2 regions of the Ruegeria sp. TM1040 genome follow, and region 2 is predicted to be linked to the other one. Evidence: riboswitches for the same ligand, from Rfam matches in the RefSeq annotation. Region 2 holds a riboswitch; the other holds the start of a gene.
What was found. A riboswitch is a leader RNA that binds a small molecule or an ion and turns the genes downstream of it on or off. The one in region 2 is predicted to bind cobalamin.
Positions count from the first base shown of each region.

Region 1: it holds a riboswitch for cobalamin, as region 2 does, so the genes downstream of both, TM1040_RS05170 (hypothetical protein) here and TM1040_RS19120 (hypothetical protein) in region 2, are expected to answer to the same signal.

Region 1 is NC_008044.1:181,910-187,452, forward strand. It holds gene TM1040_RS05155 (YbaB/EbfC family nucleoid-associated protein) at 1-80, opposite strand, end outside; gene TM1040_RS05160 (DNA polymerase III subunit gamma/tau) at 179-2,005, opposite strand; gene TM1040_RS05165 (protein-tyrosine phosphatase family protein) at 2,229-2,768, shown strand; gene TM1040_RS05170 (hypothetical protein) at 2,779-3,225, opposite strand; cobalamin riboswitch at 3,349-3,583, opposite strand; RNA gene ffs (signal recognition particle sRNA small type) at 3,744-3,842, opposite strand; gene TM1040_RS05175 (5'-nucleotidase C-terminal domain-containing protein) at 3,913-5,543, opposite strand, start outside.
Region 2 is NC_008044.1:3,098,959-3,104,501, reverse strand. It holds gene TM1040_RS19135 (ABC transporter ATP-binding protein) at 1-195, opposite strand, end outside; gene TM1040_RS19130 (FecCD family ABC transporter permease) at 185-1,192, opposite strand; gene TM1040_RS19125 (ABC transporter substrate-binding protein) at 1,193-2,125, opposite strand; gene TM1040_RS19120 (hypothetical protein) at 2,112-2,831, opposite strand; cobalamin riboswitch at 2,919-3,134, opposite strand; gene TM1040_RS19115 (SDR family oxidoreductase) at 3,239-4,132, shown strand; gene TM1040_RS19110 (MerR family transcriptional regulator) at 4,142-4,558, opposite strand; gene TM1040_RS19105 (cation transporter) at 4,643-5,293, shown strand; gene TM1040_RS19100 (DMT family transporter) at 5,378-5,543, shown strand, end outside.

The DNA of each region.
Region 1 (5,543 bases), 280 kb from region 2:
TCGCCCATTTTGGACTGCATCTCTTGGGCTTTTTTCATCATCCCGGCCATATCGCCGAGGCCGGAAAGGCCTTTAAACATATCCTATCACTCCTGATTTCAGGTTTGCCACGTTAGATATGTGAGCGGCTGCGTGCAGGCAAGGGCAAAGCCTCTGGTGCTGCGCGCCGGCGCATGGGTCACTCCTCGAAGGGGTCCCATTCGTCTTCGACCTCGGGCAGGGCTTCGGCCTGAACCTCGGCGGCCAACTCCTCTTGGGTGCGGATCTTGGTGATCTTTGCCTTGGGAAAGTTCTGAAGGACCGCCTGAACAAGCGGATGTGCCGAGGCTTCGGCCCGCAGAGCGTTCTGCGCCGCATCGCGCAGCTCTGCGATCGTGGGCGCGTCGCCATCCGGGGCGATCGAGACGACCCAGCGGCTGCCGGTCCAGTTCTGGAGCGCAGTGCCGATCCGGGCCGCGAGATCCTGCGGGGCATTGGCGGCGGGGGTGAATTCGATCCGACCCGGCTGATAAGACACGAGCCTCACGCCTGTTTCGACCTCCACCAGCAGTTTGACATCGCGGTGATGGCGGATCAATTCGATCACATGTTCGAAGCTGGGATAGCGCGCGAGAGCGCTGTCGGCGCGCTGTGCAAGAACTGCGCTCTGTCCGCCGGAAGTCGACATCGTATGGCCTCCGCGCGGGTCCCCACCGGGCGCGCCTTGCGGCGGGGCGGAGGCGTAAGCCGGAGCCCCGCCTCCCCCGCCCGCCGCAGGCGATCCCATGCCCTGCATGGGGTGTCCGCCGCCCGGCCCACCTGGATGTGGCGGCGGCGGTGTGTCCTGCAGTTTGCGCAGCAATTCTTCTGGCGAGGGCAGATCGGCCACATGGGTCAGGCGGATTACCGCCATTTCGGCCGCCATCATCGCATTGGGGGCGGCGGCGACTTCTTCGAGCGCCTTGAGTAGCATCTGCCACATCCGCGTCAGCACTCGCATCGGCAGGCGCGCCGCCATATCCTGTCCACGGGCTCGCTCATCAGGGCTGATGGTAGGGTCCTCGGCGGCATCCGGCGTGATCTTCACCACCGAAACCCAGTGGGTGATCTCGGCCAGATCGCGCAGCACAGCCATCGGATCGGCGCCTTCGGCGTATTGTGCGGACAATTCTGTCAGTGCTGCAGCGGCGTCGCCGCGCAGGATCATATCCATCAGATCCAGCACCCGGCCCCGATCGGCAAGGCCAAGCATTGCACGGACCTGATCGGCCGTGGTTTCTCCGGCACCATGGCTGATTGCCTGGTCCAAAAGGGATGTCGCATCCCGGGCCGATCCTTCTGCCGCGCGGGTAATGAGCGCCAGCGCATCGTCGGCAATCTCGGCCTGCTCGCTGGTCGCAATCCGGCGCAAGAGGTCGATCATCACCTCCGGTTCGATCCTGCGCAGATCAAAGCGTTGACAGCGGGAGAGCACCGTCACAGGCACCTTGCGGATCTCGGTGGTGGCAAAAATGAACTTCACATGCGCGGGCGGCTCTTCCAGCGTTTTCAGCAACGCATTGAAGGCCGAGGTCGACAGCATGTGAACCTCGTCGATGATATAGATCTTGTAGCGCGCCGAGGCCGCACGATAGGCCACGCTGTCGATGATCTCGCGAATGTCGCCCACGCCGGTGCGCGATGCGGCGTCCATCTCCATCACGTCGACGTGGCGGCCTTCCATGATTGCGGTGCAGTGCTCGCACTTGCCGCAAGGCTCAGTAGTGGGGCCACCTTGGCCATCCTCGCCAATACAGTTCATGCCCTTGGCAATGATCCGCGCGGTGGTGGTTTTGCCCGTGCCGCGGATGCCCGTCATGATGAAGGCCTGCGCAATGCGATCCGCGGCAAAGGCGTTCTTGAGCGTGCGCACCATAGCGTCTTGCCCGACGAGATCAGCAAAGGTTTCGGGCCGGTACTTGCGTGCCAGAACCTGATATTGTCCGCTCTGTACTGCGTCAGAGATCTCGGGGCTGTGCTCGCTCATGAGGGCCTTTCGAATGGTCTTTAGGGGCGCAGGCCGGATTCGACCCCAGCGCCAAGTGTTCCGTGCAAACTAAGCTCCGACGACAGCTTCGTCCACCGCTGTTGGGGATGATCGTGCAGAATGGCGAGGTGACAGAAAAGACTACCTGTAGGACGCTTTGGCAGGCTAAGGTGACAAGACGGTATCGCGGATATGGGTCCGCGGCTCCCGGGGGGGAGAGTAAATGGTAAGTGCTACGAAATTGCAGCCGCAGCAGGCTGAACCAACTTTGTCGCTACATGCGCTTTCGGTGGGCGATGGGATCCTCGCCCTGAGCCGGGCGCCCGGTGCAGGGGGCGATTATGCCGCCGATCTGCGCCTGATCCACGAATGGCGCCCGTCTATGGTGATCTCGATGACCACGCGCGTCGAGCATGTTATCCTTGGCGTAGAGACTCTGGGCACGGACATTCAGGGGCTTGGCAGCCGCTGGTTTCATATGCCGGTTGAGGATTACCAGACCCCGACAAAGGATCTTGAGGATCATTGGCATCAGGTCAGCGCGCTCGCGCGGCAGGCCTTGTCGGGTGGAGGGCGTGTCCTTGTGCATTGCCGTGGCGGCTGTGGACGATCCGGCATGGCAGTGCTCCGGCTGATGATCGAGAGCGGCGAGCCGCCGGATGCAGCTCTTGCACGGCTCAGGGCCCTGAGGCCCTGTGCGGTGGAAACGGATGCGCAGATGGCCTGGGCCTATGGCCGCCGTCGCCAAGCGCCGCCAGCATAGGCCGAGCAGCTTAGCTCATCAGACGTGGTCTCTGTGCCCCCTGCGGGTGGCGAATTGAGGGCGCTTGCACGGGCGGACGCGCTGGGCGGGCTTCGCCAAACGCGCGGGGCATGTCTGCGCTGGAGGTGCCATGCGCGCTGCCCCCGTCTGCCGACAACATTGCATCCGCAAATCGGTCCAGCGTCTCTGTTTTGGTCGTGGCCTGCACATCGCAAAACACCCGAATACGGGCATGACTTGCGGCAAATCGCGCCGGGCAGGCTTTCTCACAGCCATCGAGGCGGCTTTCACCACTGATTTCGAAATCGTCTTTCGTAAGCCCGCGGGCGCTGTCGAGCGCTTTTGCCAGCGCCGCCAGCATCCGCTGCGCCGCTGGGCAGGGGCGCCCGAGGTGCAAACATGTTGTTGATACAAACTCATGCGTGCCCGCGTCACGCGTCTCTGTGTGGTCCGTCATTCTCGTGCCCTCCGCACTCGGATCAAGGGGCCGTAGGGATGAGCGGGACATCGGATGGGATCAGGCCCTTCGGGCGCGGAGTGATCAGCCATCAGACCTCCTCCGAGACACCCCGCCCGGCTTCAGGTTTACATTGCCGATGGCAGGTCTCCTGACTTGCGGGTCATCGCGAACCGGCCCTTCCCGACCCTTTTTTGCCGGTTACGACGTTGGGGTCAGTGGCTTTGCCGGGGAACTCGCCGCTCACAGTTGCGGGGGCAGTCACGGACTTGGCGGGACCCAATGGTCCAAAGCCTCACCGTATTCCCTTTTCATCCCACCCCAAACAGAGGCAGGAACCATCTGTCTGGATGCTACGCAGCGGTAAGTCGCCTCGTCAACTGGGATCTTTCTGCGAGCGCGAAATAGGTCAGCGGCGCGGCACAAGACACATGGGATGCGCAAGACAATGCGAGGATGTGCAGGTAGGGAGCAGGCTCATCAAACACAAAACCCCGCCTGGGGCGGGGTCGTGTGACAAGTGAGAGGCTGGACATCGACCCAAGCGGGGCTCGTTGTGGCTGCTTCCTTCCGGACCTGACCAGGTTGGCGAGGCGCTTGCCCGCGCCAACCTCTCGAATCCCGATATAGGGAAGCCGCGGAAAGATGACAACCCGCTGCCGGTTTGAATCCTCGTGTGTCGCGCGCTCAGAGGCGCAGCTTCAGCGCCAGAAACCCAGTGTCGAGCTCTGTTGCGGAGCGGGCCACATTCTCGGGCAATTCATGGAGGTGGCGCCTGGCACCCGGGCCCGTGAGGGCAATCGCATCCACGCCCAAGTCCGGGCTGAAGCGCCAGGGCGCCGGAAAGACGGCGGAAAGGTCATGTGCAGAGGCCACATAGGCGCCGACCACATCCCGGATCATCTGCGGCGGCAGGGGCAGACCGGGCGCATCCATAAGCATTCGAAAATTGCCACCGCCGCTGCTGCGGTAGCTGTTGAAGGCAACTGCAAACTGCTGGTCCCCGTGCATGGGGCGGCCATTCCACTGCAGGTTCCTGATCCGCCCCGGCCCTTCATGGAGCCTGCGTCCTTCGGCATCAAATCGCGCGTGCTCTCGAGGGTCGATTTCATACTGCAGGCCGAAAATGACATCAAAGTTGTGCCCCGGGCGCGCAGGATCTGCCAGCAGGCGCGCGTCTGCATCAGGCTCCAGCTGATTAAAGAGCCCTGCGGACATCTCGAGCCAGTCTCGCACTTGATGGCCGTTGACGATGATGCAGCGCAACTCGTTGGGGTAACTATAAATATCTGCGACATGACGGCGCGAGATCTCTCCCGGTGGGACGTCCGTGTAATTGAGCGGCCCGGCGCGCCCGCCAAATTTGGCCGGCGCCACGGCAGACAAAAGTGGCAGGTCCGCATACTCTGATTTCAGCAGCATCGGCTGCACTGCGGCAGCCTGTGCCGTCGCAATGAGTGCGAGGGCGCGATCTTCAGCAAAATAGGTGAAATAGGAATGATGTGCCTCGGACAATGTGCCGACTTTTGCCGCCATCTCGGCACGCGTCTGTTCGTGGACATCCCGTAGCGCCAGAACGAGATCTGGTGCCTCAGAAACAACCGGGCGCAGACCGTCGCGGGTTTGATGCGCTACGGCGCGTAGCGCCGCGCTGCCGCCTTCAACGCGCCAGCCCTGTGGCGTCTGACGCAGGCCGAGATCTATCACCCCGAGATGAGACCCGCCGGACCCGGGCATGACGACCGGAATCTCCCAGTCACGTCCCGAGCCGTCGGGCGGTGGGAGCAACAAATGCGTATGCCCTCCGATGGCTGCGTCGAGACCGGGCAGACGCGACAGGGGGCGAAGCGCGTTTTCCATTCCGTCCCGCGCAGTGTCATCGCCTTCTCCTGTGTGGGCGAGGGCAATCACCACATCCGCACCGGACGCCCGCAGGTCTGAAATCGCAGCCTTTGCGCTGCGCAGCATGTCATCCACATGCAAGCGTCCGGCCAGATGGTCCGCGTCCCAGAGCATGGTTTGAGGGGGCAGCACCGACAGCAGGCCAATCTTGACCTCCGCCACACCATCCTGGCCACCTGTCGCCCTTCGAAAGTGCCGCGTCAGGATCAGATGTTTGTGAACTGGCAAGGTGTCATCTGCTGAAAGCGGTGTGATGTTGCTGCTCACCGCAGGGCAGGGGAGCGCTGAGAGAACCCGGGACAAGGCGGATAGGCCGTAGTTGAACTCGTGATTGCCGAGGCCGACGGCATCATACCCGAGGACCTCAAATGCATGGATAGCAGGCGCCAAGGCGCTGTCCGTTGCCAGAGCCGGTT
Region 2 (5,543 bases):
TAGTCGTACCTCGCCGGATTGCGGCGCGATCGCGCGATAGAGGACACGAAGAAGCGTCGTCTTGCCGGCACCGTTTGGACCAAGAAGACCGTGAAATCGCCCACGCTCCACACAAAGCGAGAGGTCGCGAACATAGGGGAGCCCACCAACTGCCACGGAGAGATCCTGGATTTCGAGAATGGGATCATCGGGCATGGGCCATCCCCCGCAGGATATAGATGAACGGCGGCGCCGCCAGAAGCGCCAGCAACACGCCAAGCGGCAATTCCTCTGGCGCCAGTACGACCCGACACGCCAGATCGACAAGAATCAGTGTGATCGCCCCGAGGATGGCCGCCTGTGGGATCAGGACACGGTGGCGGGCGCCGACCAACAGGCGCGCCATATGGGGCAGGATCAGCCCCACAAAACCAACGATCCCCGCGATCGAAACGGCCACCCCGGTCAGCGCGATTGTGACAAAGAACACCAGCAGTCGCATGCGCCCGACATTGACGCCCAGTGATTGCGCGCGCTCATCCCCGAGCAAAGTTGCATCCAGCTTGGACGACGCGCGCAACGCCAGCACCAGCGACAGGGCGAGGATGGTGCCCAGAAGTGGTAGCTCCTCCCAATCGGTTCCCGCCGCCGTTCCCATCAACCACCCCATCGCATTGCGCGTGGCATGCGGATCACCAACATAGAGGAAGAACGCCGTAAGCGCCTGGAACATAAGAGATACCGCAACACCGGCGAGGATAACCACCAAAGGATCAAGCGCACGCCCTCGCCGGTGCGAGAGCGTGAGCGTCATCAGGAAAGCAGCTGCCGCACCAAGAAAGGCGATCAGAGGGACACCAAGTGTTTCCGTCATCTGCGACGGAAACCAGATGATCGCCCCAACGGCCGCCGCCGACGCTCCTGAGGACACTCCCATCAGATAAGGATCAGCCATCGGGTTGCGCAGCGCGGTCTGCATCAAGAGACCAGCCAACGTCAAACCGGCGCCGATCATTCCGACCGCCAGCACACGCGGAATGCGCCATTGCCAGACGATCATCGACAGCCCACGCGGTGCATCATCGTCATGCATGAGGATCGCCAGCCGATCACCCCAGCTGATGTCAGCAGTGCCCCAGAGCACCCCTGCGGCCATCGCAAGCAACAGCGCCAGACCAGAGGCTGGCAGCAACAGGGGCGATCCGCGACGCATTTACGGCAGCTTTGCAAGTTGATTGTTCACCGTCTCCACGCCATCGGCAAAGCGCATCCCCAACAGCGTTTCCGAGAAGGGGACGGTTACAAAACGCCCCTCTTTGACCGCGCGCAACGCGCTCAATACTGGGTCCGCTTCCATGTGCGCGCGTTTTTCTGCGGCGGTCGACCAATCCGCCTCGATCAACAGGATCACATCCGGGTCTGCGGCAACCACATGCTCCCAAGAGAGATCGACCCAAGTGCCGGGCACATCGCTGCTGATGCTCTGAAGCCCCGTGAGCGACGCCAGCAGCGCAGGCCCGCCACAACACCCGATGGAGAAAGGCGTCTCTGCGCCGCTATCATAGATGAAGGCAGTCTGCCCCGCCCCGGACGGCGCTGCTTTGACAGAGTCCAACCGCTGTTGAAGGGTATCGATCAATGCGTTCGCACGGTCTTCTACGTTGAATATTTTTCCAACAGTTTCAATATCTTCAAAGATCGGGGCAACGGTCAAGGGCACGTCCTGAAGGTGTTTGTCCTTGCAGGAGGCATCCACAAGATAGGTGCCAATCCCGAGGTCGTGCCATTTCTCGGCGGCACCGAGATTGTCCTCAGAAAACGCCGATCCAAAGCCGGCAAACAAAAAGTCCGGTTCCTGCGCCAATACCACCTCTGCGGCTGGGTATTTTTCAGCCAGAACCGGCACGCTCTCGTAGGCGTCGTTCCATTGCGCGGGAATCGCGTCGTCAATGTACGCGGTTCCAACCATCGCTTCCTGCAGGCCCAGCGCCAGCATGACTTCGGTTGCCTGCTGGTTGAGCGTGATCGCGCGGCTCGGCGTTTTATCGAACACTTGAGAGACGCCGCAGCTTTGGATGGTGACGGCATCAGCATGCGCTGCAGATGCCATGAGGCCGAGCAATGGCAAAAGGTTACGCAGTTTCATGGGAGACTCCCGTTTGATGGAAAATGAGATGTTCAAGCCTACCGCCCTGCACAAGGACGGTTTTGACAAAACGCTGGATCTCCGAGAGATCCGGAACCCGATACCAATCCCCGCGCGGATAATGCACGATCACCGGCCCCGCATTGCAGGGAAAGACGCAGCCCGTTGTGGTGACCAGACAGCTGTCCCCAAGCCCCGCGCGCCGGATTTCCGACTTGAGATGATCCGCAAGGTTCGGTGCGTCTTTGAGGTGGCAACGCGGACCGGTACAGACCAGGAGATGGTGCTGATGCGGTGGGGGCAGATCCCAGCCTTTGCCGATCTCGCCTCTGGGCCGATCCACGACCCGCTGCAACGAGACCTCTGCGCTGGCAACCGCCCGGATCACGTCGTCGTCATGCTCGGGGCTGCTCGCAAAGAAAACTTCGGGGGGAACGCCATTCTGCTGCGCGCACCATGCCCCCGCCGCACCCGGTAGCCAGTTTTCCAGTGATTGCGAAAACGGAAGGCCCACAGGACGCAGGTCGATTCGGCGCGCACCACGCGCCCTGAGTGTGTCCAGCGCTTGCCATAGCCCGACCCCGTCTGCCTCCAGCCGAATGGCCATCGCAGGTTTGGGCGCAAGCTCTTCGAGCCGTCTCGAAAGCGCCGCAAACCGCTTTGTGCTGACGTAATTGGCTGAAATCAGATAGAGATAAACGTGCATCCCAACCTCCGACCAAGAGGCGTGCAAGTGTGACTCATCAGAGTTTTGACATCTGGCATCGCGTCCTCCGCGGGCCCACCGCCCGCTTGGTTAAAAAGTCGCGATGGCAGGTCTCCTGACTTGCGGGTTATTGCGCGTCCCTCCCTTCCCGATCCATGAGGATCAGTGGGCTGTGACGGGGCGCTCGCCGCTTACAGTTGCGGGGGCAGTTTCGGATTTGGCGCCCTTTGGCTCCTCCGCACCGAATTCCCTTTTCATCCCACCGGCCTTAGGCGTCGGGGAACCATCGCCCCTCTCATGCGGCAGTCTTTTCGCCTGTGTCAAGCGACGACGGCTGCACATAATCGCAGCTGGCCGTCTGCAGCAGGTGCTTGCATCTGCCCGCATCCGCCCGCATGTTCTGCCATATGACCCAAGACACCACCCGTAAAACGCTGCTTTGCTTTGGCTTTGGCTACACGGCCCGCGCGCTGGCAAAGATCCTGCCGCGCGACGCGTGGCGCATCATCGGAACAACCCGGGATCGCTGCGAGGACCAATCCGAGAGTGGGGTGGAATTGATGACATGGCCCGGACAAGATGTGCCGCTTCGGGATGTAACGCATATTCTGCTCTCCATCAGTCCTTCAGAAGACGGCGATCCCGTCCTAAATGCGCTTGGCGCCGAGATTGCTGCGCTGCCGTCGTTGGAGTGGATCGGCTATCTGTCGACAACTGCCGTATATGGTGATCACGATGGCGGCTGGGTTGACGAGATGACTCCCGCAACCCCGTCGAGCCAGCGCGGAAACTGGCGCGTCCGCGCCGAAGAAGAGTGGAGCAGCCTCGCAGGACTGCCCCTGCATATCTTTCGCCTTGCCGGGATCTATGGCCCGGGTCGTGGACCCTTTGCCAAGCTGATGGCGGGCAAGGCGCGCCGTATCGTCAAACCCGGTCAGGTGTTTTCGCGCGCCCATGTGGAGGACATCGCGCAGGTTCTCAAAGCATCGATCCAGGCGCCAAATCCAGGCGCGATCTACAATGTCTGCGACGATGAACCCGCTCCACCGCAGGATGTTCTGGGCTACGCTGCAGAGCTCCTGGGCCTGCCGATCCCATCCGAGGTTCCCTTTGACGAAGCCGGGATGAGCCCGATGGCGCGCAGTTTTTACGGTGAAAACAAACGTGTGCGCAACGCACGGATCAAGGACGAGCTCGGGGTGAAGTTGCGCTACCCGGATTATCGAAGCGGATTGCAGGCGGTCTTTTCAGCGGAGGACATGGAGAAATTTGTCCCGCCTGCGGATCCACCCGGCGTGTAAACAACACCTTCAATCATGGTCGCCCAAGCACAAGCTATGGTCCCCCAAGGCGCTCAGGACCTGGCACTGACCACCATTGCCACCTTGGCACAGGGTGGTGATCCGCTCCAACTCGGCCTCGAGACGGCGTAAGCGCGCGATCCGCGCCCGCACCTTTTCAAGCTGCGACTGCGCGATGCGATCGGCAGCTCTGCAATCCTGGCCCAGCTGCCCGTTGAGCCCCATCAAGTCCCTGATTTCTTCTAATGTAAAACCGAGATCGCGGGCATGTTTGATAAAGCCAAGCCGCTCCAGCCCCGCCTGATCGTAGCGCCTTTGATTGCCGGCATTTCTACTGGCATGGTCGATCAAACCGATCTCTTCGTAATAGCGAATGGTCGGAACCTTGACCCCGGTGGCCTTGGACAATGCACCAATGGACAGCATCAAATCCCCCTTGAACCTCTAGTCACTAGAGCAATTAAGTTCCTCTCGAATCGAATTCAAGACGAAGCGCAAAGGACCTGACTCATGGCAGGATGCTGCAACCACACCGCCCGCTTTGACGGAGTATCAAAGGAATATAAACGCCGCCTGTGGGCTGTGATCGTGATCAACGCGGCGATGTTCTGTGTTGAAATGGCCGCTGGTCAAGCCGCAGGCAGCCAGGCGCTGAAAGCCGATGCGCTTGATTTTCTAGGGGATGCGCTCACCTACGGGATCTCGCTGGCAGTCATCGGAGCCAGCCTGCGTACGCGGGCGCTGGCCGCAATTGGCAAGGGTGTGAGCCTTCTGCTGATGGGCGGCTGGGTCTTTGGTTCTACAATTTGGAACGTCTTTGTTGTGGGCGTGCCCGAGGCGCAGGTCATGGGCGTGATCGGATTTCTTGCGCTCGCTGCGAACCTGTTGTCCGTGGCCCTGCTGGCCGCCTACAAAGACGGCGACGCCAACGTCCGATCCGTCTGGCTCTGTTCACGCAACGACGCGGTCGGCAATGTTGCGGTCATGATCGCCGCGCTTGGGGTTTGGGGCACCTCAACCGGTTGGCCCGACCTGATTGTGGCAGGCATCATGGCCGGATTGTTCCTCAATTCTGCCCTGCAGATCTTGCGCCAAGCACTCGCCGAATGGCGTAGTGAGGAAAATCAGGCCGAGGCCCATGATCCCGGCCCTGCACACTGATTTTCGGGTGGCTGGGTCGCAAATAATGTATCACTTCTCCCTTGCGTGCTTGCCATTCCCCGGCCAAGCGCGCAGGGTCCGCGCATGGCAAAAAGCTTAACATCGCATCGACCGATTTTGGCAATCACACTAAAAGTGACCGCCATCGGGCTGTTCACCATCATGTCGGGCCTCATCAAGGAAATCACCCAGACGGTGCCCACAGGTCAGGCGGTGTTTTTTCGCTCCTTTTTTGTGTTGCCGGTGATCT